DNA from 3 places in the Clostridium senegalense genome. Region 3 is predicted to be linked to each of the others. Evidence: riboswitches for the same ligand, from Rfam matches in the RefSeq annotation. Region 3 holds a riboswitch; each other region holds the start of a gene.

Region 1 (10,809 bases), on a different contig from region 3:
GAGAAAGTAGTAGATAGTTTTAAATATAGTATTTTGATTACTTAGTATTATTAGTTACAAAATCTACTACTAAAAATAGAAATGGATTTTATTAATTATAATAGAGAATCTTGGAATAAAGAAGTTGATAAAGGAAATATGTGGACAAAGGTAGTAAGCAAAGAAGCAGTTGAAAAAGCTAGAAATGGAGAATGGAGTATTGTATTAACTCCAACCAAAGCCGTGCCTAAATCATGGTTTCCAAAAGAACTTATAGGTAAGAAGATTTTATGCCTTGCATCAGGTGGGGGACAACAAGGGCCTATTTTAGCCGCTACAGGAGCAAAAGTTACTGTTTTTGATAATTCGCCTAATCAGTTAAATCAAGATAAGTTTGTAGCAGAGAGAGATGGATTAACTATAAATACAGTTCAAGGTGATATGAGGGATTTATCTGTCTTTGAAGATAATTATTTTGATTTTATAATTCATCCAGTATCAAACTGTTTTATAGATAATATTTTACCACTATGGAGAGAGGCTTATCGTGTTTTAAAGAAGGGTGGAACATTGATAGCTGGTTTCGATAATCCAATTCAATATATATTTGACTTAAAAGAACTAGAACAAGGCAACTTAGTAGTTAGACATAAGGTGCCATATTCAGATCTAAAAGATTTATCAGAAGAAGAATTTAAAGAGTTAGTTTTAGATCAAAATGAACCTATGTGTTTTGGGCATACTTTAGAAGATCAAATACATGGACAAATAGAAGCAGGTTTTGTTATTTCAGGCTTCTATGAAGATAAGGCAATGAATGATTTATTGGATACTTATATTCCTACTTGGATAGCAACAAAGGCTGACAAACTATAGGCGTGGCAACAATATATAATGTAATAAAGATTAAAAAGTAAGAAGATACTTTAATATAGGGATACAAGCTCAAATTTAGATTTATTTAATAACTTAAAAATATTTTTATACAGAATTAAGTATTGAGTTTAGGTGCTTATGAGCTAGTATCACTATTTCGGGTATCCAAGTTTTGGAATGAGTAATTTTAAAAGTCAACTTGGAATCCTATATAAGAAAACAAAATAAATTTATTATTAAACCGAAATAGGATATTTAAAAAAGGAAGCCGATATGTATTAGCAAATCCTTTAGTCTGTAAATTAGTTTGTGTAAAGCTCAGAAATAATATTAGATTGATATACATTGGGGTGAAACCCCAGCAAATGGATTGATTTCTCTTGTTGAAACAAAGTGGTAGAATGAGCAATTAGGCTTTATAAAAGTTTAGACTTTAAAGTAACTAATGAGTTCATTGAAAAAACTGTTAAGGGTGAAATGGAGTTTTTAGCTATGGAAAAAGAACTTTAAGTTTAAGGGAAATGGAGAAAGATATGGGACAAGTAAAGTTCTATAATAAAAACAATAAGGCTCCAAAATCCAATATATATTAAATTAAAAATAAACTTATTAAATAGTTTATGGGGGGAAGAATGAAATCTATAAATGATATAACAAATTTTATATTTTTTGAAAATAACCTTAAAAAAGCAGATATTATTTTTATACCTGGAGGGTCCTATGCTGAATTAGGGGAAAAAGCAGCAGAACTTTGGGAGAATAAGTATGCACCACTTATTTTACCTTCTGGAAAATACAGTCCTAAGTATGGATATTTTCCAAGTCCATCATCAAAAACAGATGAATATAATAATGCATATAACACAGAATGGGACTTCTTTTATGATGTTTTAATTAAGAATGGTGTTGATAAAAACGCAATCTTAAAAGAAAACAATGCTGAAAATACATATGAAAACGCGTTCAAATCTCGTATGGTTACAGATAAGTTAGGGTTGAATATAAGAAGAGCAATAATTTGTTGTAAAAATTTTCATGCAAGGCGTTGCCTTATGTATTATAAGTGGGCATATCCAGATTCAGAATTAATAATTTGTCCATGTGAGGTACAAGGAATAAATAAGAGTAATTGGTTTAAGACAGATAAAGGAATAGAGAGAGTTATGGGTGAGTTAACAAGATGTGGCTCACAATTTAAGGAGTATATCAAGGAATTTGCCGAATAAATTTGATGAAATTTTGTTAATAATTAAATTGAAATCAATAAATAAGCTACCAAAAGATATTATAAAAAGGGGGACAATAATATGGTGAATATGTTATTAAGTCAATATAATTTTCATGAAGAATGGGCTAGAGATACCATAAAAAAATATATACATTCTTATAATAAAGTTGTAGTTGTTCCTTTTGCTTTTAGTAATAAGGCTATATGTAATTCTGTAGATTGGGAAAGAGCATATAACAAGGAAACAGGTAAATATTATAAGCAAATAGTTGAGCCTTTTATAGATTTAGGTATTAGTGAAGAAAATATTACTTTTATCAATTATTTTAAAGATACCAAAGATAATATGGAAAGGGTAATAAAGAGTAGTGATGTTGTATTTTTAACAGGTGGGCTCCCAGATATGGCAGTTGAGCACGTTTTAGAGAAAGATATACTCAGTAGTATAAATGAAAGCAAAATAGTTATAGGTGTAAGTGCAGGTGCTTTGATTCAATTAAATAATTATTATATATCGCCAGATAAAGACTATCCTGAATTTATATATTTAAAAGGGTTAGGTTTAATAAAGGAAAATTTTTATATTGAGGTTCATTATGCAGAAACTGATATGGAAAATAGCTGTATAAAAAAAGCATTAGAAGAAAAGGCAACTACAGTTTATGCTATTAAAGATACTGGAGGTATAATTTTAGATAGTGATAAAATTAGATTAATTGGGGATGTAACTAAATTTAATAGAGATTAACATGACACAAATAGATGAAAATTAAGTGGACTTATGATTGATAAAAAGTATCAAAATAGGATATGGAAGAATTGTTATCATGAAATTGTTGAAAAATTTAAGGTGTAAGTTAGGAAAAATTAAGTTTTTTACAAGTGTTGTACCTGAAAATATTGTTACAAAAAATTTTATAAAAGTGTGGGTTTTAAAGAAACAAGAGAGGTAATCTAGGATGAAGAGGTTATGGTAATATAATTATAATAGTAGTTAAAAAGCAATATAAAGGGGGAAATCATTATGACTAAAATATATTTTGTAAGACACGCAAAACCAGACTTTAAAATTTTGGATGATCTGACTAGACCATTGACCGATGAAGGTCTTAAAGATAGTGAAAGTTTATGTGAGCTTTTTAAGAATAAAGATATAAATAAAGTGTATTCAAGTCCGTATAAAAGAGCTATAGATACAGTTTTACCTGTGGCACAAATGTTAAATTTAAAGATTAATATTGTAGAAGATTTTAGAGAAAGAAGAATTTGTAATAAATGGCTAGATGATTTTGATAGCTTTGCAAAAAATCAGTGGAGGGATTTCAATTATAAAATTGAAGATGGTGAGTGTTTATTAGAAGTACAACAAAGAAATATAAATGCTTTAAAGAGTATATTAAGAAAAAATAATAATAAAAACATAATTATAGGAACTCATGGTACAGCATTAAGTACTATTATAAACTATTATGATGTAACTTTTAAATATGAGCATTTTGAAAGAATAAAAAATATAATGCCGTGGGTTGTTATGTTAGAATTTGAAGGTGAAAATTTTGTTAAGTTTAAATATATAAGTAATTAACGTAGTAAATAAGCTATAAACTATTTATTTTTAATAGTTTATAGCTTTTATTATTTTTCATTTATATATATATCTCTTGCTAACTTTTTTAGTTCATCCATATTTAAAATTGTTATTAAATTAGAATTTTTTATTATTAAGTTTTTTTCACAAAGATTTCTAATAACTCTATTTAAGTGCCTATAGCTAGAACCTAGAAGCTCGGATATATGGGTTAATTCATCTATTTCAACAGTATTGTTATTGTTAATAGGTAAGGATAATATATAGCTTACAAATCTATTTTCTAATGGATATAACATATTTATTGAGCTAAAAATAGAATTGTTTCTCAGCTTTTTTTCTAAAGAGGATATTATAAATCTTAAGAAAACAGAATCATCATATGCAAGTTTTTTAACTTTATCAATAGGAATTGCTATAAGGTGACATGATTCAATTGTTTTTACAGAACAATCAGCAGCTGAATTATCCAAAAATTCAATATCCCCCATTACCGAAAGAGGTGTTATAAAGCATATAAGTAATGACTTGCCTGTAGAGAGAAGAGTATAAACTTTTGCTTTACCTTTAACTAAGAAATATATATATTTCATATCTTCATTTAGAGTACAAATCATTTCATTTTTGTCAAATGTATGAAGTTCGCAACATAGAGACAAACTTTCATTTAGGTATTTATTTAATGCGTATTTTTCTAAATAAGCATTTATTAATTTTCTGTTTTTAGATTTTTTCAACTAAAACACTCCTTTATATAATTCAAAAATTAAAAAAATTCTATTTAAATCTATTATATAGGACATTTGTCCTATATAATAGATTATTATTTTGATATTATATATCTAATTTGATTAAGTTATAGGGTTCCAAACTGACTTTTAAATTTATGAACTTATCAAATGAGAAAATTTAAGATTAATATTATACTAATAGTTTACAGATTATTTTAGTTAAAAGTTAAGATTGAATGGTTAACAGTTGTGGCTATTACTATTCACTTTGCTCCTAGTAATTCTCAACGTATATTTTTATAAATTTGCAAAGGAAATTATATTATTAGATTAAAAGAAAGTGGTATTACTTTCCTTCTGAACTCTTAATTATTAATTATCTCTTTTTAATTGAAATACTTAATTATGCTTCTATTATCTTTAAACTTTATATGAGTTTAATGTGAGAAGATTTAAACTTCTAGGTTCTTAACTAACTATATTTGTACTTATTTTTCTCAACTGATAACAAAAATTTGATGAATAAGTTTAAATTGGAGCTTGTCTCTATATAGTATTGGGGTGATTAACAATGTATAATATTTTAGCACTTTTTATAGGAAGTTTAATTTCTGTTATGATTACGTTTAATAGTCAATTAGAAGGTAAAGTTGGATCAATGTATTCCCTTATAATAATTCATTTAGTTGGACTAATAGCAATAATTTTAATTATGATAATAAAAAGAGAAAGTGTAAGCATTAAAAGAGATGTTCCTAAATATTTATTTCTAGGTGGTGCTGTAGGAGTAGCTTTAACTTTAAGTAATATTATAACAATAGGGGGAATAGGTGTTACATTAACTACATCGTTGGCTGTATTTGGACAGTTAATATTTTCTTCATGTATAGACCATTATGGCTTGTTTGGAATGAAAAAGTATAAGTTTAATATTAAAAAGTTAATGGGATTTACTATTATAATAGTAGGGTTAATAGTAATGACAATAGGATAGGAGGAGAAAATTTGTATATACTTGCAATAATAGGTGGAGTTTTAACAACCTTATCTATGGTAATTAATTCATCGCTAGGAAAAAGAATAGGAGTATTACAAAGTACTTTAATAAATTATATTGTAGGACTGTTATGTTCTATGATAGTGCTTTTAATTGTAGGAAGTAATGTTGAATTATCTATGGTGGAATTTGAAAATATACCTATATTTGTATTTTGTGGTGGCATTATAGGTGTTGTTATAGTATATACTTCTAATATAATAATACCCAAAATACCTGTGGTTTATAGTATGTTATTACTATTTATAGGTCAGATAGTAGCTGGTATTATAATTGATTTTTTAATAAATAAAAAGATAGAAATTAATAAAATATTAGGTGCCATGGTAGTTACAATAGGAATTTTATACAACTCCAAGGTAGATAATAAGATATGCAGTGATAATTAAAAAACATATATAAAAGACGATAAGTATTTACAAATACTTATCGTCTTTTAAGTCATTATATAGATCTATAAGAACAAGATCGCCACCTTTTTTATAATCATAATCAGATGTTGAAGAGAATGATTTTACATAACTCCAACATATATTCCATAGTTTAACTACAAAAAGATATCTTTTAAATTTAAGATGTAATTCCTGTGAAAAATTATTAAAATAAGACATTAAAAATATTTTTCTAGAATTATCGTCTAGTAGCCAACAAAATGTTGCAATATCATAAAAAATATCCCACATTCCACTAAATTCAAAATCTATTAAAAATACTTCATCATTTTTATAAAGGATATTTGATGGGTTTAAGTCATTATGACATAAACCATAATTTATATCATTACACAAAATGTTTTCAATAGCGTCAAGTTTGCTAATTATAAATATAAATTCATTAGAAAATTTAAAATTGACTTTTTTTAGTATAGTTAGTTTTTTTCTTATTTCATTAAAGGGATTATATATATAATCACATTTTAGGTTGTGCATATTTTTTAATTTGTTAGATAAACTTAAAAGAAATTTTGGGTCTGTACAAGTAGATTCATCTATACGTGAATTTGAAATGAACTCACTTATTATAGTGTAGCTACAAGTATCTTTATAGATTACTTTAGGACATATGTGGTTAAGGTCTAATAAGGTTAAAAGGTTATATTCATAAGTAAAGTTTTTATTTTTATCTTTAAAATTACATTTCAAAAAATAGTTTTTATCATCATAGCTTAACAGATAATTTAAATTATTTAACCCATCAAGTCGGGTTAGTTTAACAGTATTTTTAGCGTTTTTTATCATTAAATCACCTACACAAAATTTAATAAACATATTATAACATATATAACTATTGTAAAAATAAGAAGAATATCAAATTTATATGTAAAATTATTGAATATTTATTATATAATTGTAACTAATACTTAAAAATACTTAACAAATAGACATTGACATAGATATATGTTCATAATATAATAATAATTGTTACAATTATAAAAATTATCATTATATTATAGGTGTTTTTCTTAATAGGGAATGAAGTGAGAATCTTCAACTGACCCAGTAACCGTGAAGCTGACGAAGTTTTATAAGCCACTGCAGTATAAACTGTGGGAAGGTAAAATGGAGGACGAAGCAAAGTCGGGAGACCTGCCTATTAATTGTACTATAGTTCTCTGTGGGTGGAATATTAGGGTACATGTTATGTTATTTTATTTAAAGAGTAAAATAATTTAGTGTATTACGGCATACCTACGGGTGTGTCTTTTTTATTTTGAATAATAAATATAAAATTATTAATAAATATATAATTTGGAGGAAAAATTATGAATAAATCAAAGAAAATTCTATTGGTATTATTATCAGCAATAATGAGTTTAGTCTTATTAGTTGGATGTTCAAGCAAAACTACAACTATGAAAGACAGAGAAGGAAACGAATTCACAGCGCCAGAAAAATTAGAAAAAATAATTTCTACAGCGCCATCAAATACTGAAATTTTAATGGGACTAGGTTTAGGTGATAAACTTGTAGCTGTTGATACATATTCAGCAGATGTTGAAGGAATTAAAAAAGATATAACTAAAATAGATTTTAGAAACCCTGATGCAGAGGCAATTATAGCACTACAACCAGATATTGTAATAGCTTCAGGTCATAATAAAGAAGGAAATGAAGATCCATTTAAAGTTATAAAAGAATCAGGAATTCCTGTTGTATATCTACCAAGCAGTGATAGCGTAGATGGAGTATATGAAGATATCAATTTCTTAGCAGAACTTACTGGAACTAAAGAAGAAGGAAAAAAAATTGTTGACGACATGAAAAGTGAAATAGATAAAATAAAAAAAGTAGGAGAATCAATTACAGATAAGAAAAAAGTTTATTTTGAAATAGGATCAGCATCAGGATTATACAGTTTTGGAAATAATACATTCTTAAATGAAATGATTCAAATAGTAGGTGGAGAAAATATTTTTGTTAAAGAAAATAGCTGGATTGCACCTAGTGAAGAAAATGTAATTTCAGCTAATCCAGATGTTATATTAACAAATGAAGAATATATTCCAAATGCAGTAGAGGGAATTTTAAAACGTCCAGGTTGGGAAAATGTTAATGCAGTTAAGAATAAACAAGTTTATTTAATAAATCAAAACGCATCATCACGTGGAAGCCAAAATATAGTAAAAGCTTTAAAAGAAATGGCTAAAGCTATATATCCAGACAAATATGAAAAATAAAAAATTATTACTAATATTGGCTGTTCCAATAGTATTTTTGGTAATCTGTATGGGAACTTCTATAGGAAGTTCCCATATTGGTATAAGTGATATTGTTTCAATAATTGGAAATAAATTATTTAATATACCACTACAACCAGGGATACAGCCTAAAGATGTATCAATAATTTGGGTTATTAGGCTTCCAAGAGTGATTTTAGCATTTTTAGTAGGTTCAGCATTGGCAGTAAGTGGTGCAGTAGTTCAATCAGTTTTAAAAAATCCATTAGCATCTCCTTATACTTTGGGGGTTTCATCAGGAGCTTCTTTAGGTGTAGGAATATACATAGTTTTACATATTTCAATACCGTTTATAGGCAATTTAGCATTACCGTTTATAGGATTTTTATCTGGTATAATAACAGTATTTTTAGTAATTGCCTTTGCAAGCAAGGTAGATAAAGGTTTATCAAATAGCACTATAATTTTAGCAGGTATAGTATTTTCATTATTTACAAATGCTCTTTTAACAACAATTTCATCATTTTTTAGTGAAGATATAAAAACAATAACGCTTTGGCAAATGGGTTCTTTTGCAATGAAAGGATGGTCATATGTTACAGCAGGCATTCCGTTTTTTATAATAGGAATGGCAATTGTTTTAAGATATTGTAGAGAAATGGATATTTTAAGTTTTGGAGAAGAACAGGCAAAATCAGTAGGTGTTGAAACTGAAAAAGTAAAAAAATTATTATTTGTAGCTACTGCAATATTAACAGGAACTGCAGTGGCGTTAAGTGGTGTAATTGGTTTTATTGATTTAATAACACCACATATGGTAAGAAAAATATTTGGATCTAATCACAAAATAGTAATTCCAATGTGTATAGTGGTTGGTGGTTCATTAATGGTAATTACAGATTTAATTGCAAGAACAGTAGTATCGCCATCAGAATTGCCAGTAGGTGCAATTACAGCACTTATAGGAGCGCCGTTTTTTGGATATTTATACTTTAATAAAAGAAATAGGTGATAATATGCTGAAAATAAAAAATTTATATTGTGGTTACAATGGTTTTGATATAGTTAAAGATATATCTATAGAAGTAAAAAGAGGGCAAAATTTATCGATAGTAGGGCCTAATGGATGCGGAAAAACTACTATGTTAAAGGCAATAGCAAATCTTATAGAGTATAAAGGTGAAATAAATATAGATGGAGAAGAATTAAAGACAATAAAACGAAAAGAACTTGCAAAAAAAATTGCTTTTATGACACAAACATCTGAAATTTATTTTCCTTATACAGTTTTTGAAACAGTAGCTTTAGGAAGATATGCACATTTTGATGGAATATTTTCTAAGCTTTCAAAAGATGATGAAGAATTAGTTTTAAGCTGTATAGAAAATGTAGGGTTATTAGATTTAAAGGATAAAATGATAACAGAGTTATCTGGTGGCCAACTTCAAAGAGTATATTTAGCAAGAGCTTTTGCTCAGGATCCAGATATAATTTTACTTGATGAACCAACAAATCACTTAGATTTAAAATCTCAAATAGAAATATTAGGACATATAAATAAATGGACTAAAGAAAAGAATAAAACGGTAATAGGTGTATTGCATGATTTAAATTTAGTTCAGATGTTTAGCGAAGAAGTAATAATGATTAAAGAAGGACATATTATAGCTAAAGGTAGTTGTAGTGATGTATTAGAAGAGGAAAGACTTAAAGAGGTTTATGGACTGAATATAAAAGAATTTATGGTTAAAGCTTTAGAGAAATGGAAGTAGGAGAAGCATTATGAAAAAGAAATTTATTATGTCATATAGTTGTGGAAAAGATAGTACATTAGCCCTTTATAAAATGGTTAATCAAGGCCATATTCCAAGTGGGTTATTAGTTACAGTTGATGAGAGTCTAAATAGAAGTTGGTTTCATGGAATTCCAGAACCAATGCTAGAAAAAGTTTCGGAATCAATGAATATTCCATTAATGTTAGTAAAGTGTAAAGGAAATCAGTACGAAGCAACTTTTGAGAATGCATTAAAAAAAGCAAAAGAACAAGGCGTAACTACTTGTGTTTTTGGGGATATAGATATTGAGCAACATAGACAGTGGTGTAGTGAAAGATGCGAAAAGGTTGGTATGGAAGCTGTTTTCCCATTATGGCAAGGTAACAGGGAAGAAATAACCTATGAATTTATAGAAACTGGGTTTAAAGCAGTTTTGAAGAATGTTAAATTAGAATATTTGGATGAGAATTATTTAGGAAAGATTTTAACTAAAGATTTAGTTGGGAAAATAAAAGGCACAGGTGCGGATCCTTGTGGAGAAAACGGAGAATATCACACTTTTGTTTTTGATGGACCACTTTTTAAATTTCCTATAGAATTTACTACAAACGGAAATATAACAAATAATGGATATGGTTACTTAGATATAAGATAACATGTTATTAAAAAGTTCGGAATTATATTGAATTAAAAAAATTGCAGAATTCATTTTATAAGATAAAAGATTATAAAATGAACTCTGCAATTTTTTATTATAATTTATTTAAGAAGTATAAGCTTAAATTAATCCTCAGAGCTTATTGCTGTAAGAACTTCCTTTAAATTATGTATAGATAATGCTAACTTGTCTATTTGATCTTCTGATAATGTAGAAAATTTACTTGTTAAAGTATCTAAT
Region 2 (10,809 bases), on a different contig from region 3:
TCACAATTTCCTCTTACACCTATTATTCTGTTGCTATAATTATTAAGTAGCTTTGCAACTTCTTTAGGATTGTATTCCTCTGGCAATGGATTTCTTGGTCCGTGGTATAAAACATCTCCTAATATTATTATATAATCAGCATTTTCTTTTATAAAAGCATCAATTGCTAATTTACAATATTTAAGAGATCCATGAATATCAGATATAAAAAATAACTTCATAAATATTTTGTTTAGCACCCTAGTTATAATTATAAAACTATATCAACTAAACAAAACACCTCACTTTCTTTAGTTTATTACTTCTTTATTATAATAGTTATTACTTTATTGCTCTACCATTTTATTAAAATTTTCTTTTGTCATTCTAAATAATACTTCTTTACCTTTTTCTTCAAGAACTTCAAATTTCCAAGTTTTAAGAGCTTCTATTCCATTTTCATTAGCAACAGTGTCAAAAATAACCTCACCACCATAGCTATTAAAATAATATTCTAATAATAGCATAACTGCTTCATTCCCATAATTATTGCCTCTATATTTATTTTCAACTTTAACATTTAAATCAGCGGTTTTAGTGTTTCTGTCATATCCGTGAAAACTCACTTCCCCAACTGGTGTGTTTTCCATATTATATATTAAACAATAAAAATTCTTGCCATTTCCAGGGTCAACCATTCTTTTGTACCAATTTTCCCATTTATATTCACTATAATGAATTGCGCCTCCTACATCTCTCATTGTATCTTCATCACTCCAAAGTTTTTTTATATAATCAATTTCTTCAAAGTCAGGCTTTCTTATATAAACTAAATTACCTCTTTTTATAAATTTATCCATAAGAATGTCCCCCTTATTTATTTTTTTAAGATGATATATTAATACTATATATAATTTTAAGAACTATATATAAATAGCTTTTCTTATAAATGAATGCATTTTCTATATATCACCCAAAACCTATGATATTAACTAATATCATTCTTTTATATATTATAACTTATTTATATATTATCAAACTTTTCATTTTAACGCTAATATTTTAAATATTTTTAATTTTAAACATAAAACAAAAAAATTTAAAGGGCTTTCGCCCTTTAAAAAAATTACTGTTTCGTTTCATTTTCTTTTATAAAATCATCTAAACTTTTTTCTTCTTTATCTTTTATAAGCAAAGCAATAGTTTCCTTCATCACTTTGTCTTTCTCTTCTTCTGTGTTCTCATTATCAATTGGTAATTTTTCTATATATAATTCATATTCCCATATATTAGGATTTTTTTCATCTTTTTCTGTAACTTTATAAAAATCTTTTTCCTTATACTTAATTTCTTCTATGACTATATTTTTTTCATCTTTAATCCAATTTAATTTATTTATTTTTTCTAAAGATCCACTAATCTCTTTTCTATTTTTTAAATACTCAATTTTATTTTTTTCAATATTTTCTTTTTCCTTTAATAAATCAGAATCATCTTTATTTAGTAAAAAACCTTTTTCTAGTTCAACTAAAGCATTTTCTATATCACCTAAAGATAATAATTCATTACATTTCTTTAATGACCATTCTTTAGATTTAGCACTCATTTTTTCAGCCATAGTTTGAGCTTCATTATACTGTTTATAATTTGAAGTTACTTTTTCAAACTCCTCTTTTGCTTTTACAAAGTCTTTCTTATCATAAGCTTCTAATCCATTTTTATAATGATTATAATCCTCCACATAAGATTGCATTTTAGTATACTCTTCTTTGACTTTTTCTGACTTTTCAGAATAAAATTCAAAATAGCTTAACTCTTTACTAGCATCATCAATATGACTATTTTCAATAGAATCGTTTTCTAAATTATATTTGAATGCATCTAATTGGTCTAATATGTATACATCAACTTTCTCCTTATGAGATTGTTTTTTTATATCAATATAAATACCATGTGCACTTTCTTCATTTCTTTCTGTAAAATATTTTTTGAAATCGTTAAAGTTCTTTATAAATTCCTTCTCATTATAGTAGATTTGTCCTATAAATATAATTGCAATAATTAATAATATTGTTAAAGCAATAGACGTTTTTGATTGCTTCTTTAGCTTTTCCTTAAAAAAATCCATATATATCCTCCTAATTAATACATATATTAACATTTTATATTCTTTTACTATCAAATTAATCCTATATTATTATAATGATATATTATTCAATTGTAAAATTAGCTAATTTTACAATTCATCTTAATAGTCTTTATTTTTTAATTATACATGTTTTTTTCTTGATTTGTCGTAATTTTGTATTTTTTTTAATTATAATCTTTCAAAATTGTTTTTATTGTGTTATAATTTGCTTGTACAATTTTAAATTTAATACTTTTTATGGTACTTTTAATAGTTTAATAGGGAAAGTGGTGTAAGCCCACTACAGCCCCCGCTACTGTAACGGAGACGAATTTTAACCACTGAAGCTTTGTGCTTTGGGAAGGTAAAAGGAGATTGACCCGTAAGTCAGGAGACCTGCCGTAAATCTAATCACAAACCTTCGGGCGGAAGGAAAGTGTTGTTTATATAAGATATTTATGTATTTTTTTGATTATAAACTCACTTTTGTGAGTTTTTTTATTGCCTATATTTAGGTAAATATAAAACTTTAGTACAATATAATAAAATTTAATATAGTAATATTAAATAATAATTAATATATTTACACATTTACTTTATTTATAAGTATATAATACTAAAGTATTGTTATTTTAAAACTTAAATATTTTGTTCTTGTAATTAGGAGATGGTTTATACATGGTTAGGTTAATAGGGTTAAATAAAGATGTAACTTTAGATGTTCGTAGTAGATTTAGTATTAATTCTTCAGATTTAGAGAGTAACTTATTAAAACTTAAAAGTTTTCTTGATGAAGTTATTATAATCTCTACTTGTAATAGAACAGAAGTATATTTTTCTTCTCAAGAAAATAATAATGATTTATTAGTTAAAAAAATTTTTTTAACTTTAAATTGGGATATTAATGATATGAAATATACTTTTATTTCTACAGGAGAAAATGCTGTAAGGCATATCATGGAATTATGTTGTGGATTTCATTCTAAGATATTAGGGGAAGATCAAATATTAGGTCAAGTTAAAGATGGATACTTTAAGTCTTTAGAGCTTAATGTTATAAAAGGTCCACTTGAAAGATTATTTATTAATGCCATTGGATGTGGAAAAGAATTCAAAACAGAAACTATGCTTTACAAAATTCCTGTTTCTTCTTCTTCCATTGCAATAAAAGAAGCTATAAATAAGCAAAAACGTATTTTTATGATTATAGGTTTTGGCGATGTAGGTAAATTATGTTTTAAAAACTTACTTGTCAATGATAATAATTTTGATAAGTTATATATAGCTTGTAGGGATATAGAAAAAGTTAAAAATGATGACTTAATTAAAAATTCTAATGATAAAGTTGAGATAATTCATGTAAACGATAAAAATAAATACTTACATAAAATTGACGTACTTATAAGTTGTACTTCGTCAAAGAATTTTATAATTGAAAAAAATGATGTTGAGGACATAGAAAATCTTTTAATTTTTGATTTAGCTGTACCTAGAGATGTTTGTAGTTCTATAGATAATTTACTTAATATAACTGTTTATGACATAGATAAAATTCATACTATAGATGCTGAAAATAAAAAATTAAGAAAAACTTTAATGGAAGAACATTATTACATAGTAAAAAAATACATGTATGAGTATTTAGAATGGGTTAAGCTTAGATCCCTATCTCCTCATATTATGAAAATGATAAAAAAAAGCAACATAATATATAGCACCAGATTTAAAACATACACTCAAAAAAAATTTACAAAGGATAATGATAAGTTAGTGGAAACACTTATCAAAAGTACTAGCAATGCATACGTTAATAGGGCTATTGAAGTTTTAAAAGAAGAAACTTTAAATGGTAAAGGCAAAGAAGCATTATCAATTATTGAAAAGATTTTTTGCGATATTTAATAAACATTGCATATAACTTAAGGAGGTTTTATTTATGAATTTAGAAAAAAGTAATCAAATTTTTAAAGAATCAGAAAAGTACATACCTGGCGGTGTAAATAGTCCTGTTAGAGCATTAAAAGATATGGGAATTACCCCTCCAGTAATTAAAAGTGGTAATGGCGCAACAATAACTGATGAAGATGGAAATACATATATTGATTTTATTGGTGCTTGGGGACCTATGATTCTTGGTCATAACGATGAAGATATAGTTAATTCTATAAAAACATGTTGTAGTGAATCTATAGCTTTTGGTGCACCAACTAACTTAGAATTAAAGCTTGCAAAACATCTATGTGAAACACTAGACAATATAGATTTAATAAGAATGGTTAATTCCGGAACAGAAGCCACTATGAGCGCTGTTAAATTAGCACGTGGCTATACTGGAAAAAATAAAATCATAAAATTTGCTGGATGTTATCATGGTCATTTTGATGGATTCCTTGTAAGTGCAGGTTCTGGCGTTATGACTGAAGGTATACCTGGAAGTGCAGGAGTTCCTCAAGAAAGTATAAAAAATACATTAATAGCTAATTACAACAGTATTGAAAGTATAACAGAAATTTTCAAAAAGTATGGACACGATATAGCTGGGGTTATTATAGAACCTGTTGCTGGAAATATGGGTGTTATAAAAGCATCTAATGAGTTTATGAAAAAACTTGAAAGTCTTTGTAAAGAATATGGAGCACTTTTAATTTTTGATGAAGTTATGTGTGGATTCAGAGTTGCATATAAAGGTGCGCAAACATTATTTGATGTAACTCCTGATATAGTTTGCTATGCAAAAATAATGGGTGGTGGACTTCCATGTGGTGCTTATGGTGGAAAAAGAGAGATAATGGAAAAACTATCACCAGTAGGTCCTGTTTATCAAGCTGGAACTATGTCTGGAAATCCAGTAGTTATGGCAGCAGGTCTTTCAGCAGTAACAAAACTTTATAATCACCCTGAATACTATACACATCTTGAAAGACTAGGCTCAAAATTAGAAAATGGTATGCTTAAAATTGCAAAAGAAAAAGGTATACCTATGACAATAAATAGATGTGGTGCAATGATGACTATATTCTTTACTGATATAGCTCAGGTAACTAATTATGATGATGCCAAAACTTGTGATACTAAATTATTTTCAAAATTTTATCTTTACTTATTAAAAAACGGAATATACATTGCTCCATCTCAATTTGAAGCTTTATTCTTATCTGTAAAACATACGGATGAGCATATTGATAAATTCTTAGATGTATTTAAAAATTTTGAATTTTAAAAGTAATATTTAACTAATGTTTATTTTTAGTAGGGAACTATTAGGTTATTTTTAACTTAAAGTCCATTCCCTCGTAGTTCCCCTACTTTTTTTATATACATATATTTGTACTCGAAATAATTTGAGAATGATTTTAATTATCATATCTTAAAGTAAAATTTGTTCTTTATTGATGAAAATTTAAACTATAATTAATTTTTTTAATTTTTCCAATCAACAAAATCAATTATAAAGGTTTATTATTAAAAATATTATAAAATTTATTATTAAAATATGGAGGGATTTTTTATGAGAAAAAAACATACTTTACTTTTAGCACTATTTTTATGCTTATTTATACCATATACAGCTTCTGCAATGCATATAGCTGAAGGATTTTTAAGTCCTGGTTGGTGCATTACTTATTTTGTACTTTGTATACCTTTTATTATTATAGGTATAAAACAAATTAAAACTAAGACAAGCACTAACAAAGATTTAAAAATGCTTTTAGCTTTAGTTGCGGCTTTTTGCTTTGTTATATCAGCATTAAAATTACCATCTGTTTCAGGTAGTAGTTCACATGCTACAGGAACAGCTTTAGGTGCACTTATTTTTGGACCATTTGCTATGAGTGTTGTTGGATCTCTAGTTCTTTTATTTCAAGCACTTTTACTTGCTCATGGTGGACTAACAACTCTAGGAGCTAATGTTTTTTCAATGGGTATAGTAGGACCATTTGTTTCATTCTTTATATACAAGATTTTTAAGAATTCAAATAAAAAAGTTGCTATATTTTTAGCCGCATTTTTAGGTGATTTATCAACTTATTTAATAACATCTATACAAATGGCTCTTGCTCATTCTGGCAGCGGAAGTGTAATAGCTGCATTTGGAAAATTCTTTGCAATATTTGCAGTGACTCAAGTTCCACTTGCTATTGTTGAAGGAATATTTACTGTTATAATATTTGAGTTTATTGAAAAACACTCAAAAGAGGAATTACATACATTGGAGGAAATGATATAAGATGAAAAAGAAAAATATTATTATCTTAATAATTTTAAGTGCATTTCTTATAATTGCACCACTAGCTTATTATGGTTCTACAAGTGAATTTGTAGGTGGAGATGATCAAATGGAAGAAGTTATAGCTGAAATTGATGGTGATTATGAACCTTGGTTTAGCCATATCTGGGAACCACCATCTGGAGAAATAGAAACGCTATTATTCTGTTTACAAGCAGCTATAGGAGCAGGTTTTATTGGCTATTATGTAGGTAGAAAGACTCAATGCTCAAAACAATCATAGCTTATTCAAAAATAAGCAAAGAAAGTCATAGGCATCCCTTGGAAAAGTTATGCCTATGCATTTTTCCTATGATTATTCTAGGATTTGTACATAAACCTCTTCCACTTATATTAAACATATTTATTTTTTTAATTCTTCACATAAAAGCTAATAATCCTAAAGACATAGTATTAAAATTCAATATAGGTATATTATCCTTTTCACTATTATCTTCAATAACATTGTTATTTGTTTATAATTTTAATTACATACTTGTAATTATTTTAAAAGGTGTTTCAGGTGGTATGTGCATATCTTATTTAACACTTACAACACCACTTGATCATATACTTTCTTTAGTATCCAAAATAACTCCATTACAAGATATTTGCGATATAGCTAAATCAATGGAGCTTTACATATTATTAATTAACGATGAAGCTTCAAGTATCTATAATGCAATGAGTTGTAGACATGGATTTCATAGCTTTAAAAGTAAAATTAAAAATATGTCTAAACTAGCAGGGCTTTTATTTTTAAATACACTTAAACGCTGGCCAGAAATTCAGGATGGATTATACAATCGTTGTTATGCAGGACGTCATTATTATGCTCAATGTACATCTAAATTATCTTATAAGTTTATGCTTATGATGTTTATGTATAATATCATATTATTGGCTTTATGTTTTATCTAATTTAATATAAATAAAAAAGTAAAACTTAAATAAATTATTTTCACTTTACTTAAGTTTTGCTTTTTTACTTATGTTCTTTCATAATAACATTAAATTTTCTAGCTATCACTTTGAATCTAATTATAATTTTTTATCTATCATTGTCATAGATTTTTATTTTTTGCAAATGATATACATATATAATAAAAATTTTATTACATATGTTATACTAAGGAGTGATTTCATGAACACTAGAAATAATAATGATTTTGTCAATGAATTAAATGATTTTTTAAAAGGATTATATATGGGCATAGATTCCTTTGATAGTTATATTAAAAAGGCAGAAAATTTAGATGTAAAACATGCTTTTTTAAACATACAAGATGATTATAAAACCCAAGCCCAATGGTTTAGTAATAAAATACAAAGTATTGGTGGAACACCCTCATACTCTGTTGGTATTATCGGTAAAGCTTCTGAACTATTTAATGAATTTAAAAATGAAATTACAATTCATTCAACACAAGATCTGTTAGAAGAAGTATATAATGCTTGTAATCTTGGATATACAATGACTGAAAAACATTTTAATGAATGTAATTCTCTTGATAAAGATACTATAAATAAAATTAATTCCATGTTAATAGACTATAAAAACCATCTTGACATTATAAAATCATTATCTACTGGAAACTATTAATTTAATTATACATCTACATAAATACAATCAAAACATATGAAGGAATATTGTATAAAAATCATACAATATTCCTTCATATGTTATTCATATGTTCCTATATTTCATGTTAACCATTTAAATTAACTATTTTGTAACAAAAATGCCATTTAAATTGGTATAATATATTATATAGGGAAGATTTTAAAATTGTATTTTTTAATACATAACTTATTTTAAGGACAAGTTTAATACTTAAATGATTATTTATAAATATAGTACAAATCTTTATTTATAAATAATTATTTAAATTAGGCATAAATAAAACTATAAATTTATTTTTAATGCCTTAATTGGAGGATGATTACATGAATATTGCTTTTTTCCTTACTCCGAAAAGTCAAGTAGTACATGAAAAAGTTACTGCTTCGATGAGAAGAGCCATGGAGCGAATGGAATATCATAGATATACTGCAATTCCTTTAGTTGATGAAAAAGGCAGATATGTTGGCACCTTGACTGAAGGGGATATTCTTTGGAAATTAAAAAATGATACTGATATTAATTTGAAAAATAGCGAAAAGGTTTTAATAAAAGAAATTCCTAGACATGTTCAAAATAAAGCTGTTTCAATAAACTCTAATATAGAAAATTTAATTTTAACAGCAAAGTCTCAGAACTTTGTGCCTGTAGTTGATGATTCAAACATTTTTATAGGTATAATAAAAAGAAGTGATATAATATCTTATTGTTATGAACGTATTTTTAACGAAAATAAATATAAAACTTCACCACATTATCAAATTTTAGAAAATGTAGCAAATAATTAAATAGCTATGGCTTTAGCCTAGCTATTTTCTCTATTTTTCAGTAATTTTAAACTTGGAACCATATAAGTTAAGAGGTAATCTAAAATTTGACTACCTCTAATTATTGTTATAAATTAATAATTTAATTTAATAAAATCTAAATTAAAAATAATAATAGAAAACTTTATAATTAATCAAATCTTTAATTATAATTAGACCTTTTAACAAAATTCTCAATTAATATCTATTTCTATAATCCTGAAGCATTATTTAAAGTTTCTTTTAAAGTTTCTGCAGACTTAACTAGATTATCTGCTTCTAATTCACTTAAATCCATATTTAACACTTTTTCAACACCTGTCCCACCTACTACACATGGTAATCCCAAATAAACATCTCTAATTCCATAGTAATTTTCTACCAAAGTTGAAACTGGTAGTATAGTTTTTTCATCTCCTAATATAGCATTTACAATACGTGTTACTGCTAAAGCCACAGCATAGAAAGTAGCACCTTTTCTATTAATAACTTCATAAGCTGCATTTTTAACATTCTCATAGACTTCTTCTTTAAATTTATCATTATATTCAAAATTTTCTTTATCAGCATATTCATCAATTTTGATATTTTGAATATTAGTTATATTCCAAGTAGCTATTTCTGAGTCACCATGTTCGCCTATGATATAAGTGTTCACATTTCTTGGATCTATATTATACCTTTTACCTATTTCATACTTAAGTCTTGATGTATCTAAAACTGTACCTGATCCTATAACTCTTTCTTTAGGAAATCCAGATAACTTATAAGTTAAATAACTTAATATATCTACTGGATTTGAAACTACTAATAGGATAGCATCCTTATTATATTTTACAACCTCTGGAATTATTGATTTAAATATATTAATATTTTTATTTACCAATTGTAGTCTTGTTTCACCTGGCTTTTGTGCTGCTCCAGCTGTAATTACAACAATATCGGAGTCTTTTGTATCTTTATACTCTCCGCTTATTATATTTACAGGTTTTACAAAATCTGCTCCATGTGATAAATCCATAGCTTCGCCTTCTGTTTTTGCTTTGTTGACATCTACTAATACTAATTCTGTAGCAACTCCTAATAACATTAATGAATATGCAGTAGTTGCACCCACTGCACCTGACCCTATAATTGATATTTTAGTAGAATTTCTTTTTTTTATCATTTTCAAACTACCTCCTAAAGATTTTAAATTAATATAAATTAATTCTAGTAAACAATCAAAATGCGGCTTAATGGTTTATTGGTTTATTGGTATTACCAGTAAGTTTATAATTATATTACCATATAATTTCATTAATCTCAATAATAGTTAATTAATTAACAGTTTTTAAAAACATCTAATTTTTATTTAACTACATATTTCTTGTATATTCCCTATACTTGACATAATTTTAGAGCTTAGTGTATAATTTTAGTGAAAGTAATTATTATTTTTACAATAGTATAAATATTTTGTATTTTTGTCAAAATAATAATTTTGATTAAAAAAGAAAAACTTATCTGTAAGTTTTTCTTTTATATTTGAAGGGATGAATAATTATGTTTAGTCCTATAAAAAACACAAGAGTTTATGAAAAAGTTATAGAACAAATTAAAGAAATGATTATTACAGGTACTTTTAAAAAAGGAGATAAACTTCCTTCTGAAAGAGAAATGGCAGAAAGTCTACAAGTTAGTAGAACTTCTATAAGAGAAGCTCTTAGAGAGTTAGAAATTATGGGACTTATAGAGTCAAGACAAGGAGAAGGAAATTTTATAAAAAGTAGTTTTGAAAATACTTTATTAAAACCTTTATCTACTATATTTTTATTAAAAGAAAGTAATTCTGATGAAATATTAGAGCTTAGGAACATTATTGAAAGAGGCTCTGTTGTATTAGCTGCTGAAAGAATAACTGATGAAGAATTGGCAGAAATGGAACTTCTTTTTGATGAATCTCTAAAATCTGATTTGAAAGATACATTGGTAGATGTGGATATAGACTTTCATTATAAGATAGCTC
Region 3 (10,809 bases):
GAAGTTATCAAATATTAGATTAAATCATACACATCAAACTACAAATAAAATAATTAAACTATATCCATACAGAATTGTAATGGAGGATTTAAATATAAGTGGTATGATGAAAAATAAGTATTTATCAAAAGCGATACAAGAACAATGTTTTTATGAATTTATTAGACAAATGAAATATAAATGTGAATTTAATGGTATAGATTTTATCCAAGTTGATAGATTTTATCCTAGTAGTAAAACTTGTTCATGTTGTGGTCAAATTAAATCTGATTTAAAACTAAAAGATAGAATTTATGTATGTGATAATTGTGGATTTGAAATTGATAGAGATAAGAATGCTTCAATTAATCTTGGTAATTATGGGTTAGTATAGGTGAATTTTGAGAAATTACTAATCTTAGTAGGATTCGTTGTATCCGAATTAAAGCCTTTAGAGAACTACACCAAACTAAAGTAGAATGTTAGAAATAACTTTGAAATAGAGTTCTACGAAGAAGGAAATAAAGTAAAATTTATATATTTATAACTTTTTATAAGTTTTATGCAACGGAGCAGGAGTTTCAACGGAAAGTAATATTCCAGATTTTAGATCTAATCAAGGAATATATAACTCTAAAAATAAATATAATTACCCACCAGAAGTAATGCTTAGTCATAGTTTTTTTAAAAGTAATACTGAGGAATTTTTTAGATTTTATAAAGATAAAATGATTTTTAAAGATGCCAAGCCTAATTTAGCACACAAAGCATTAGCTAAACTAGAAGAAGTAGGAAAGTTAAATGCTATTATAACTCAAAATATTGATGGGTTACACCAACTAGCTGGATCTAAAAATGTTTTAGAACTACATGGTTCGGTTCATAGAAATTACTGTATGGGATGTAATAAATTTTACAACTTGGATTATATGTTAAAAAGTAATAATAACATACCAGTATGTGAGGTTTGTGGTGATGCTGTTAAGCCAGATGTAGTTCTATATGAAGAAAGTTTAGATAGTGATATTTTAAGAAAGTCAATTTTATCAGTATCACAAGCAGATACATTTATTGTAGGTGGAACTTCTCTAGTTGTGTATCCAGCAGCAGGATTATTGGAATATTTTAAAGGAAAAAATTTAATTCTTATAAATAAAGAAGCTACACCATATGATAATAAAGCTAATTTAGTTATAAAGGATTCTATTGGAAAAGTATTAAGTGAAGCTTTAAAAGAATTGTAATAGAAATTTGATAAATAGATTTAAATTTGAGCTTGTTTTCATATGTAATAATTAAAATTAATAGATATGGAATATAAAATAAGAAGTTTTAGAAATATTTAAGATATTAAATAAAGAAGTTAAAAAGTAGGTATATATATGATACCTACTTTTTAACTTCTTTATAATATATGTATTTACTTATGGGTTCCATGTATTACTTTAAAGCCATTAGCTTTTAATATTTTTTCATGTTTAGAGTAGTTATCACATTCAACCTCTATGCAAAGAGCAATATGAATAGTATCAACATTTTTATTCTTTAATTGATTTATTTTATGTTGCCAATCTTCATCGTTTCCTAATGTGCTTGAACAACCACTGCAATAGAAAAAACTAGCCAAAGTCTCCTTTTTATTTTTATAAATAGTAAAAGCGTCTAAATCGTTATTAAAAGCATTAAGGCATCCAGTTCCAGCGCATTTACCAACTAATTTTCTACAAGACATAATTGCTATTGACATAAAAATACCTCCTTTAAAAGTCTTCGAAAGTAATATAAATTGAATTTTTATTTGGATATTTGTGAATAGTACAGTCTACTTCATAAACATCTTTAATAAGCTCTTTTGTTAATATTTCATTAGGTGCTCCAGTTGCAGCAATATTACCATTATGCATAACATATAATTTATCACAATAAGAAGCAGCTAAATTTAAATCGTGCAATGCAGCAATTACAGTAATACCTAAAGATTTTGTTAACCTTAATATTTGAAGTTGATACTTTATATCAAGGTGATTAGTGGGCTCATCAAGAATAAGTAATTTTACTTGTTGAGCTAGTGCCCTTGCAAGTAGAACACGTTGTTTTTCACCACCAGATAAAGTTAAAAAACTTCTATATCTATAATCAAACATATCAACTTTTTTAAGCATTTCATGAGTTATGTCAATATCCTTATCGTTATCAATTTCAAGAAGACCTTTATGAGGGCTTCTACCTAGTAAAACCATTTGTTCTACAGTCATATCAAAAGCAAGATTGTTGAATTGACTAACAACTCCTAAATTTTTAGCAACGTCTCTAATTGGTATATTTAAGAGGTTTTTTCCATTCAAAAGCATAACTCCAGATTTAGGAGAATATACTCTGTATATAGACTTTAAAAGGGTAGATTTACCACTTCCATTTGGACCTATTAATCCAACAAACTCACCATTTTTTACAGTTAAAGAGACATTATTTACAATAGTTTTATTACCAAAAGCAACATTTAAATCTTTAATATCTAAATTCATAATAAGCTACCTTTCTCCAAATCCGTAAGCACGTGTTATCATAATATAAATAAAAAATGGTGCACCTAAAAGTGAAGTAATTATGCCAATAGGCATTTCCATATTTTTCAGTATTATACGGGATAGCACATCTGCCCAAACTAAGAATATAGCACCTAGCAGTACAGTAGTTGGTAAAAGTTTCTTATGGTCTGAACCAACTAAACTACGGGTAATATGAGGAATAACTAATCCTACAAAACCTATCATTCCACAACATGAAACAAGAACCCCTGATAAAATTGAAACGCTAATTAAATAAAACTTTCTATATTTATTTAAATCTATACCTAAAGTTATAGCAGTTTCATCACCTAAAAGCATTACATCCATAACCCTAGATTGTATAATAAAGATTATAATAAAAAATACAACTATAATTGTAGGTATCAGTAAGTTTGTCCATTTAGCACCAGTTAAAGAACCCATACTCCAATATGAAAGTGAGTGAAGGGCACTGTTATCGTTTGTAAGATAAATCATAAAACTTGATAAAGCAGAACATATTAAGTTAACTACCATACCAGAAAGAACTAATTTTACAGATGTAGCTCTTCCACCTAAATTAGAAAGTTTAAATACTACTATTGAGGCGAGTAAAGCTCCTATAAAAGCCCAAAAGGTTACACCTGTATTTTGTAAAACTCCAGTAAATAATGTAGAGGCACCAATTAATATTGAAAAAGTAGCACCTAGTGTGGCTCCAGAGGAAATCCCTAAAAGATATGGATCAGCTAATGGATTTTGCACTGTAGCTTGCATAACCGTTCCACCAAGAGATAATCCTAACCCAGTTATTACACCAAGAAAAACTCGTGGCAATCGTATTTGCCAAACTATATCAATAGATGCCTGTGGAATTGACTTTCCTTTTAAACTTGTACCAAAAAGTTTATTTAAAATTATACTATAAACATCAGTGGCAGGAAGTTTTACAGAACCTATAGACACTGCTAAAACTATAGATACTAATAAAAGCAACATTAAAGCAATAACTATTAAATAATTATATTTACTTAGTATATTTGAAAAGTTTTTATTTTTCATAAATCACCTATTTATATAATTCAGGATATAATTCTTTAGAGTAGCGTTCAATAGCATCTACTACACGAATTCCACCGGCCCAAGTTTCAGCAAGCCCAGTAACAACTATTGCATTATTTTTAACGGCAGTTACATTTTTCAAGGCCTCATTAGAAGTGAAAATTTTAGCAATTTCAGGATCGTGAATATCTTTTCCATCGCCATCATGTATAAGAAGAATAGTGTCAGGATTTAAACTAACTATATTTTCTAAACTTACAGTTCCAGATTCTTCACCTAAATTTTCTAATCCAGCTTTTAAAGCCATATCACTTACAAGATCATTTTTGCCATATAATCTAAAATCACCTTTTTCTTCAGATTCTAAAATTAATGTTGTTTTTTTCTTGTCAATAGAATTTGTTTTTTCTTCTATTTTAGTTAATCTATCTTTATTGTCTTGTATATATTTATCTGTTTTATCCTTTATATTAAATATAGTTCCTAAGTCATCAATATCTTTAAATAAATTTTCAACAGTATAATTTCCAACGGATTTAACGGTATTACGCTGAGCAAATGTATTAGTACCTCTGCCTATCCATTCGCTTACATCACCAAGTGTTTTATCGGCAAAGACACTTTTCCATCCAAATATAAAATCAGGATTTAAAGATAAAACTTGCTCTTTAGTAGGATATTTTTCAGATACAACTGGAATTTTTGCATATTTGTCTTTAACTTTTTCTGATATAGGGTTGTCCAAATAGCATGTACCAATTAGCTTATCTTCTAATCCTAAGTCTAGCATCAATTCAGTTGTAGTTTGGTTAGTTGTTAAAACTCTTTCTGGTGCCTTATCAAAAGTAATTTCAATTTCTTCGTTATTCACATTATAATTTTTTATAGTTACAGGATAGCTTGAATTTTTATTTTCCTTGGTAGAACTGTTTTCAGTAGATACACTATTTGTATTAGTAGACTTATTATTACTAGAACAACCCATAAATGAAACTGTCATAGCAATGCAAAGTGTAGTACATAAAGTTTTCATAATTGTTTTTTTCATATTTTTTGATCTCATAAATAAAACTCCTTTAATTTTTATAAATAAAAAAACCTATTTAACCTTAAGTGGCTAAATAGGTATAAGTACAAACTTATATAAACACTATCCCCATCTCTCGTAGGCTATTGTAGTGAAAAAATAGGCAGGTATTCTGGCTAAAGATTATTGATATAGAAAAAATAATCTTTTACAGTGGCGGGACCGCGTGGGATTTGCACCCAACTTCCCCTTTTATATAAAAGTGACTTTACTTTTATAACCTATTCTAAAAGTAAGTTAAATTGAATTTAACTTAAAATTTTATTGAATTATCATTGAAAAGCTTATCATAAATTAAAAAATATGTCAAATAATTTTGAAATGATTAATTTTTATAACTAATTGTTCAAATATATAGAGTTCCAAGTTAACTTTTAAACTTATTTAGTTATCAAATGAGAAAATTTAAATTAATATTTTATCAATAATTAGCAGATTTTTTTAGTTAAAAGTTAATAGTGAACAGTTAAATAGTTGTGGTGATTGTTACTCACTATGTTCCTAATAATATTAAACGTACTTTTTTAGAATAAGCTTTGATTGCTTTAGTTTTTATTTATATTTTTATAGAAGATAATTATAATTATAAAAAATTAATTTAAATTTTATTGACAAGGTGTGTATATAGAGTATATACTGTGTATATAGGATATATACGAGTTGAAAATAAAATTTATAAAGGAAATAGGATTCATGAAGATTATGTTTATAATTATAATGTTTTGTATAGCTATAATTTTGGAGCATTTAATTTTCTTTAAAAAACGAGAAAAGATAGAAAAATAATTTTTTTTACTACAACTGTATATAGTGGGTATACTCACTATATAAATAATGTTGAAGAAGAGGGGTATTATGAATATTGTAATTGATAATTCTTCTGGAAAGCCAATATATTCACAAATAGAAGAACAAATTAAAAAATCAATATTTGAAAATAAACTTATATTAGATGATATATTACCATCTATAAGAGCACTGTCACAGGAATTAAAAATAAGTGTAATAACGACTAAAAGGGCTTATGAAGAATTAGAAAAGCAAGGATTTGTTTATACAGTTCCAGGAAAGGGAACTTTTATCTCAAATAAGGATAAAGAATTTATAAAATATACTATAATGGATAATGTTAAAAAATATCTTTTAAAGGGCATAAATGAAGGGAAAAAAATAGATTTATCCTTAGATAATATGAAAGAAAAATTAGAAATTATATATAAGTATTAAAGGAGTTGAGGAGTATGAAAAATGTTTTGGAGATAAAAAATATAACAAAAACCTATAAAAATTTTAAATTAGATGATGTATCTTTTAATTTAGAAAAAGGATATATAATGGGATTTATAGGTGAAAATGGAGCAGGTAAAACTACAACAATAAAATTAATAATGAATTTATTAAAAAGAGATAGTGGAGAAATTAAGATATTTGGAAAAGATAATGTTAAGTATTCTAAAGAAATAAAAGAAAAAATTGGTTTTGTATATGATGATTGTTTTTATTATGAAAAATTATCTATAAAGAAAAATGCTAAAATAATTTCTAACTTTTATAAGCAGTGGAGTTTTGAAACTTTTAGCAAATATTTAAAGATATTTGGATTAAATGAAGATCAAAAAGTAAAAGAACTTTCAAAGGGTATGAAAATGAAATTTGCAATTGCTATAGCACTTAGTCACAATGCTGAGTTTTTAATAATGGATGAACCAACTGCAGGTCTTGATCCAATTGTTAGAGAAGAACTTTTAGATATATTTCAAAAGGTAATTCAAAATGAAGATATAGCTATTTTAATATCAACACATATAACATCAGACCTTGAAAGAATATCTGATTATATAACTTATATTAATAAAGGAAAAATAGAATTTTCTAAACCTACAATTGATGTATTGGAAGAATATCGAATTGTAAAAGGTGATAAAAGTTTATTAAATGATGAAAATAGAAAAGCATTTATATCAATAAATATAACAAGTTTTGGATTTGAGGCTTTAACTAATAATGTATCAAAAATAAAGGCTATATTTAAAGATAGTGTGATTTTGGAAAAGCCAACATTAGAGGATATTATGGTATTTAAAAGCAGAGAAGCAGTTGGAAATATATAATAATGAATTTAAAGATGTAATGGGGTGCGGATTAAGATGTTAAATGTAATAAAAAGAGAGCTGAAAATACAGCTTTTATCATTAAAAGGTTCACAATTTATAGTGTTACTGATAAGTATGGCAGTAATAGCTATGACGCAAGGACAAGATTTTATAAATTATCTTATTATGGTTTTTGTAATAGGAGGACTTAGTAATACAGAACTTGAAAATAGAGATGGTGTTTATAAGTCTACACTTAGTTATCCTTGTACAAGAAAAGATTATGTTTTAGGTAAATTTATATCGTCAATAGTAGTGGCAATGATAGGATGTATAGTATCAATAATATTAAATGAAGTTTTATTAATAGCAATTCCTACAAAATTTGTAGGAGTAAATATACATTCATTAAAATCTATATTGTTTTATTCATTAGTAATTTTATCAATGTATTATTTTTCATATTTTTCATTAGGAATTAAAGCAGCTAAGATAAGTTATTATGTAACACTTATAGTTTTTATGATGGGATTTATGTTTATAAATAATATTTTCAAGTTTAAATTAGAGGGTAATATAGTAAAATTACTTTCTAATACAAGCATTCAATTTAATATAATACTTGTTATAGCAGTGTTAGCTATAACTGGGATATTAGCTACTTTATCTGTTGTAATATATGAAAAAAGAGATCTATAGGAGGTATAATATATGAATGCATTACTTAAAAAAGATATAATAACTAGCAAAAATCCATTAATTATAATGAATTTACTTGTAGGATGCGTTATGGTAGTTTTAACGCTAATTGGTGCTAAAGCACCAGTTTATTTCCCAATATATATATTTGCAACTTTATTTATACCAATAATATTAAATAAATTTACAGCAACAGAAGAGACACGTAAATATTATGATATGTTAATAAATAGTTTTCCTGTTGATAGAAAAGATGTAGTAGTAAGCAAATATACTTTTTACTTATTAGTGTATTTTATAACATCAATATTTCTATTGTCTATAATTTTTATTTTGGGAAAAATAAGTGGTGAAGATTTAAAGATGTTGTTGTTTTCTCAATCATTCTCATTTTTATATTATGTAGTGATCATATGTGTTCCAAACTATATTTTTTATAAAGCTAGTTATGATGTGGCAGTAAAATATAGTGGATTTACACTATTAGGAATAATATATTTACCAATGTTAGTGCTTTTTTTAGCAGAAAAAATATTTCCAGCGGCTTCAAAAAAAGTTGTAGGTTTCTTTATGAAAAGCATAGAAAATGGATTTTTAATAATACCATTAATATTTTTAATAGGGTTAGTGATTTATGGGATAATAACAACTTTATCAATAAAGGGATATTGTAATAAAGATTTATCATAAACAGTTAGGAGGAGGAAGATGAATATAATAATAAACAATTCCTCAGGAGAGCCAATATACTCTCAAATAGAAAAACAGATAAAAGATGATATACTTATGAATAAATTATCTGCAAACGAACCATTGCCTTCAATAAGAGCTTTAGCTAAGGATTTGAGAATAAGTGTAATAACAACTAAAAGAGCTTATGAAGAACTTGAAAGAGATGGTTATATTTATACAGTACCTGGAAAGGGGTCTTTCGTTTCGGCCCAAGATAAGGAGCTTGTAAAGGAACTTATTATAAGAAATATAGAAGAGTATTTTACAAAAGCAATAGAGGAAAGTGAAAAGATACAGCTTTCATTAGATGAAATGAAAGAAATACTAGAAGTTTTATATGAAGAAAAGTAAATAGTTTGCAAAACTTATTTACAGATATAGTTAGAAGGAGAGAGCTTATATGGAAAATATATTAGAAGTAAAGAATTTAACAAAGGCATATAAAAATTTTAAATTGGAAGATATATCATTTACTCTTCCTAAAGGATATATTATGGGTTTTATAGGACAAAATGGTGCGGGAAAAACTACCACTATAAAACTTATAATGAATTTAGTAAAAAAAGATAGTGGAGAAATAAAAGTTTTCGAAAAAGATAACTTAAAGTTTGAGAAAGAAATAAAAGAGCAAATAGGTTTTGTCTATGATGAAGGATATTTTTATGAACATTTATCATTAGAGGATAACGCAAAGCTTGTTGCACCATTTTATAAAGAATGGAGTTTTGATACATTTTATAAGTATGCAAATAAATTTGGACTTAATAAAGGTCAAAAATTTAAAGAACTTTCAAAGGGAATGAAAATGAAATATTCCCTTTCAATTGCCCTTAGCCATAATGCAAAATTTATAATAATGGACGAGCCAACAGCAGGATTGGATCCAGTTGTTAGAGCAGAAGTTTTAAATATATTAAGGGAATTAATACAAGATGAAAATGTAGGTGTATTGTTATCTACTCATATAACTTCAGATCTTGAAAAAATAGCAGATTATATAACTTATATAAACAATGGAAAAATTGTATTCTCTAAAAGTAAAGAAGAAGTATTAGATACTTATAAAATAGTAAAGGGAGATATAAGCCTTTTAACTAAAGAAAATGAAAAGTATTTTGAAGGAATAAGAAAAAGTTCTTATGGATTTGAAGCACTAACTTCTGATGTAGAGTGGGTAAAAAAAGAATTTAAAGATAGTGTATTAATACAAGATGCAACATTAGAACTAATAATGATACTAAAAAGAAAGTAGAATATAATGATTTGGTAGGTTAAAATATGATGATTAAATCAATAGGCAAAGAGGTTAAATTACAAATTTTTAATTATAAAGGCTATTTAAATATAATGTTTCTTTTATTGCCTATAATTTTGATGTTATTAACTAATAAGGGGAATTATTATAATTATTTAATTAGTATGGTGGCAATAGCTAATATTGCCACTATACAATATGAAGTAAGGCAAAAAAATCATATATTATTTTTAAGTGTAGGTATGTCTAGGGATGAATATATAATATCAAAGTTTTTAGGGTCAGCAATAATAATTATTCTAGGAGGAATATTAGGATTTGTTATTAATGAATTATTAGATAAATTTATTATAAAATTACCTATGGATATATTTATAAAAGATGCAATATTAACGTTAATAATATTATTATTATCAATAAGTATTTACTATTTAATATATTATACATTAGGAAATAAGGCTGGTATGGTAGCTTATTTTATCATTTTTATGGTGATAATTAATACTATGTTTGAAAGTAAATTTAGTCAATACTTAAAAGTGTTTAATGGTGGTCAATTACTAAATAATATTCAACTATTAATCTTTATAATATTAGCCATAGTTATTTTTATGACTATCATGTATATAACAGTATTTTTTTATAGAAAGAAAGATTTTTAAACATACAATTAAAAATAAGGATTTAAAAAGGATTTGGAAGTGTAAGAAATGTTAAAAGAACCTATAGTTTTTGTTATTGCACTTATACTAGTTTGTATAGGTGGGATAGTTTCTAGGTTAACAAAAACTATTATTAAAAACTATATAATGCATATTTAATAAAATAGAATTTAAATTTAAACAACTAGGTTTACTAGTTGTTTTTTTTATTTAAGGTTTATTTAAGTTTATGGTTACTTAAGTGTAAGGTTAAATATTTAAAATTATATTTGTCAGGAGGAGATAATATTGTTTAGATTAGAATTAAATAAATTGATAAAAAATAAGAATGGAATAATTGCATTAGCAATATTTATAGTTTTATCACTTGTCATGGTGTTTTTAAATCCGCAACTGGAAAGTGAGAAATCTTATTTAGAACAAGAAAATTATGGTTTTGTAGATATGAGAGAGGGCGGTGTTTTAGCATCAGAAAATTTTGAAATAAAAATTAATGAACTTGAACAGTTAGCAAATCAATCTGCAAATGATAGTAGTAGCAAAAAAATGAAAAATATGGCTGAGGAAAAATTAGATAAAGTAAAGGTCATGAACTATAAGGATGTAGATTTTTGGAAGGTATATAACCATAAAGTAGCTCATCCATTAGCATTAATAGGATTATTATCTATAATTGCAATGTTAATTTGCA

What was found. A riboswitch is a leader RNA that binds a small molecule or an ion and turns the genes downstream of it on or off. The one in region 3 is predicted to bind cobalamin.
Region 1: another riboswitch for cobalamin. It lies ahead of KQI36_RS13320 (ABC transporter substrate-binding protein); the one in region 3 lies ahead of KQI36_RS11095 (ABC transporter substrate-binding protein).
Region 2: another riboswitch for cobalamin. It lies ahead of hemA (glutamyl-tRNA reductase); the one in region 3 lies ahead of KQI36_RS11095 (ABC transporter substrate-binding protein).

The regions. Positions count from the first base shown of each region.
Region 1 covers NZ_JAHLNC010000008.1:47,813-58,621, reverse strand. Annotated here, with positions in the region: gene KQI36_RS13360 (class I SAM-dependent methyltransferase) at 82-855, shown strand; gene KQI36_RS13355 (YdcF family protein) at 1,488-2,081, shown strand; gene KQI36_RS13350 (Type 1 glutamine amidotransferase-like domain-containing protein) at 2,163-2,831, shown strand; gene KQI36_RS13345 (histidine phosphatase family protein) at 3,108-3,668, shown strand; gene KQI36_RS13340 (cyclic nucleotide-binding domain-containing protein) at 3,719-4,408, opposite strand; gene KQI36_RS13335 (DMT family transporter) at 4,974-5,396, shown strand; gene KQI36_RS13330 (DMT family transporter) at 5,408-5,848, shown strand; gene KQI36_RS13325 (phosphotransferase) at 5,876-6,697, opposite strand; cobalamin riboswitch at 6,894-7,067, shown strand; gene KQI36_RS13320 (ABC transporter substrate-binding protein) at 7,222-8,136, shown strand; gene KQI36_RS13315 (FecCD family ABC transporter permease) at 8,126-9,148, shown strand; gene KQI36_RS13310 (ABC transporter ATP-binding protein) at 9,153-9,908, shown strand; gene KQI36_RS13305 (Dph6-related ATP pyrophosphatase) at 9,919-10,566, shown strand; gene KQI36_RS13300 (MarR family winged helix-turn-helix transcriptional regulator) at 10,695-10,809, opposite strand, start outside.
Region 2 covers NZ_JAHLNC010000008.1:157,707-168,515, forward strand. Annotated here, with positions in the region: gene yfcE (phosphodiesterase) at 1-221, opposite strand, end outside; gene KQI36_RS13810 (GNAT family N-acetyltransferase) at 327-839, opposite strand; gene KQI36_RS13815 (hypothetical protein) at 1,106-2,107, opposite strand; cobalamin riboswitch at 2,350-2,525, shown strand; gene hemA (glutamyl-tRNA reductase) at 2,786-4,009, shown strand; gene hemL (glutamate-1-semialdehyde 2,1-aminomutase) at 4,044-5,327, shown strand; gene KQI36_RS13830 (energy-coupling factor ABC transporter permease) at 5,616-6,335, shown strand; gene KQI36_RS13835 (energy-coupling factor ABC transporter substrate-binding protein) at 6,337-6,618, shown strand; gene KQI36_RS13840 (CbiQ family ECF transporter T component) at 6,600-7,295, shown strand; gene KQI36_RS13845 (DUF2383 domain-containing protein) at 7,519-7,977, shown strand; gene KQI36_RS13850 (CBS domain-containing protein) at 8,322-8,783, shown strand; gene KQI36_RS13855 (L-lactate dehydrogenase) at 9,013-9,969, opposite strand; gene KQI36_RS13860 (FadR/GntR family transcriptional regulator) at 10,347-10,809, shown strand, end outside.
Region 3 covers NZ_JAHLNC010000006.1:2,293-13,101, forward strand. Annotated here, with positions in the region: gene KQI36_RS11070 (RNA-guided endonuclease InsQ/TnpB family protein) at 1-373, shown strand, start outside; partial or broken gene KQI36_RS11075 (NAD-dependent protein deacylase) at 537-1,223, shown strand; gene KQI36_RS11080 (CGGC domain-containing protein) at 1,400-1,726, opposite strand; gene KQI36_RS11085 (ABC transporter ATP-binding protein) at 1,740-2,504, opposite strand; gene KQI36_RS11090 (FecCD family ABC transporter permease) at 2,511-3,590, opposite strand; gene KQI36_RS11095 (ABC transporter substrate-binding protein) at 3,598-4,653, opposite strand; cobalamin riboswitch at 4,763-4,917, opposite strand; gene KQI36_RS11100 (GntR family transcriptional regulator) at 5,533-5,904, shown strand; gene KQI36_RS11105 (ABC transporter ATP-binding protein) at 5,919-6,788, shown strand; gene KQI36_RS11110 (ABC-2 transporter permease) at 6,825-7,469, shown strand; gene KQI36_RS11115 (ABC-2 transporter permease) at 7,482-8,159, shown strand; gene KQI36_RS11120 (GntR family transcriptional regulator) at 8,178-8,552, shown strand; gene KQI36_RS11125 (ABC transporter ATP-binding protein) at 8,602-9,453, shown strand; gene KQI36_RS11130 (ABC-2 transporter permease) at 9,480-10,118, shown strand; gene KQI36_RS11135 (hypothetical protein) at 10,407-10,809, shown strand, end outside.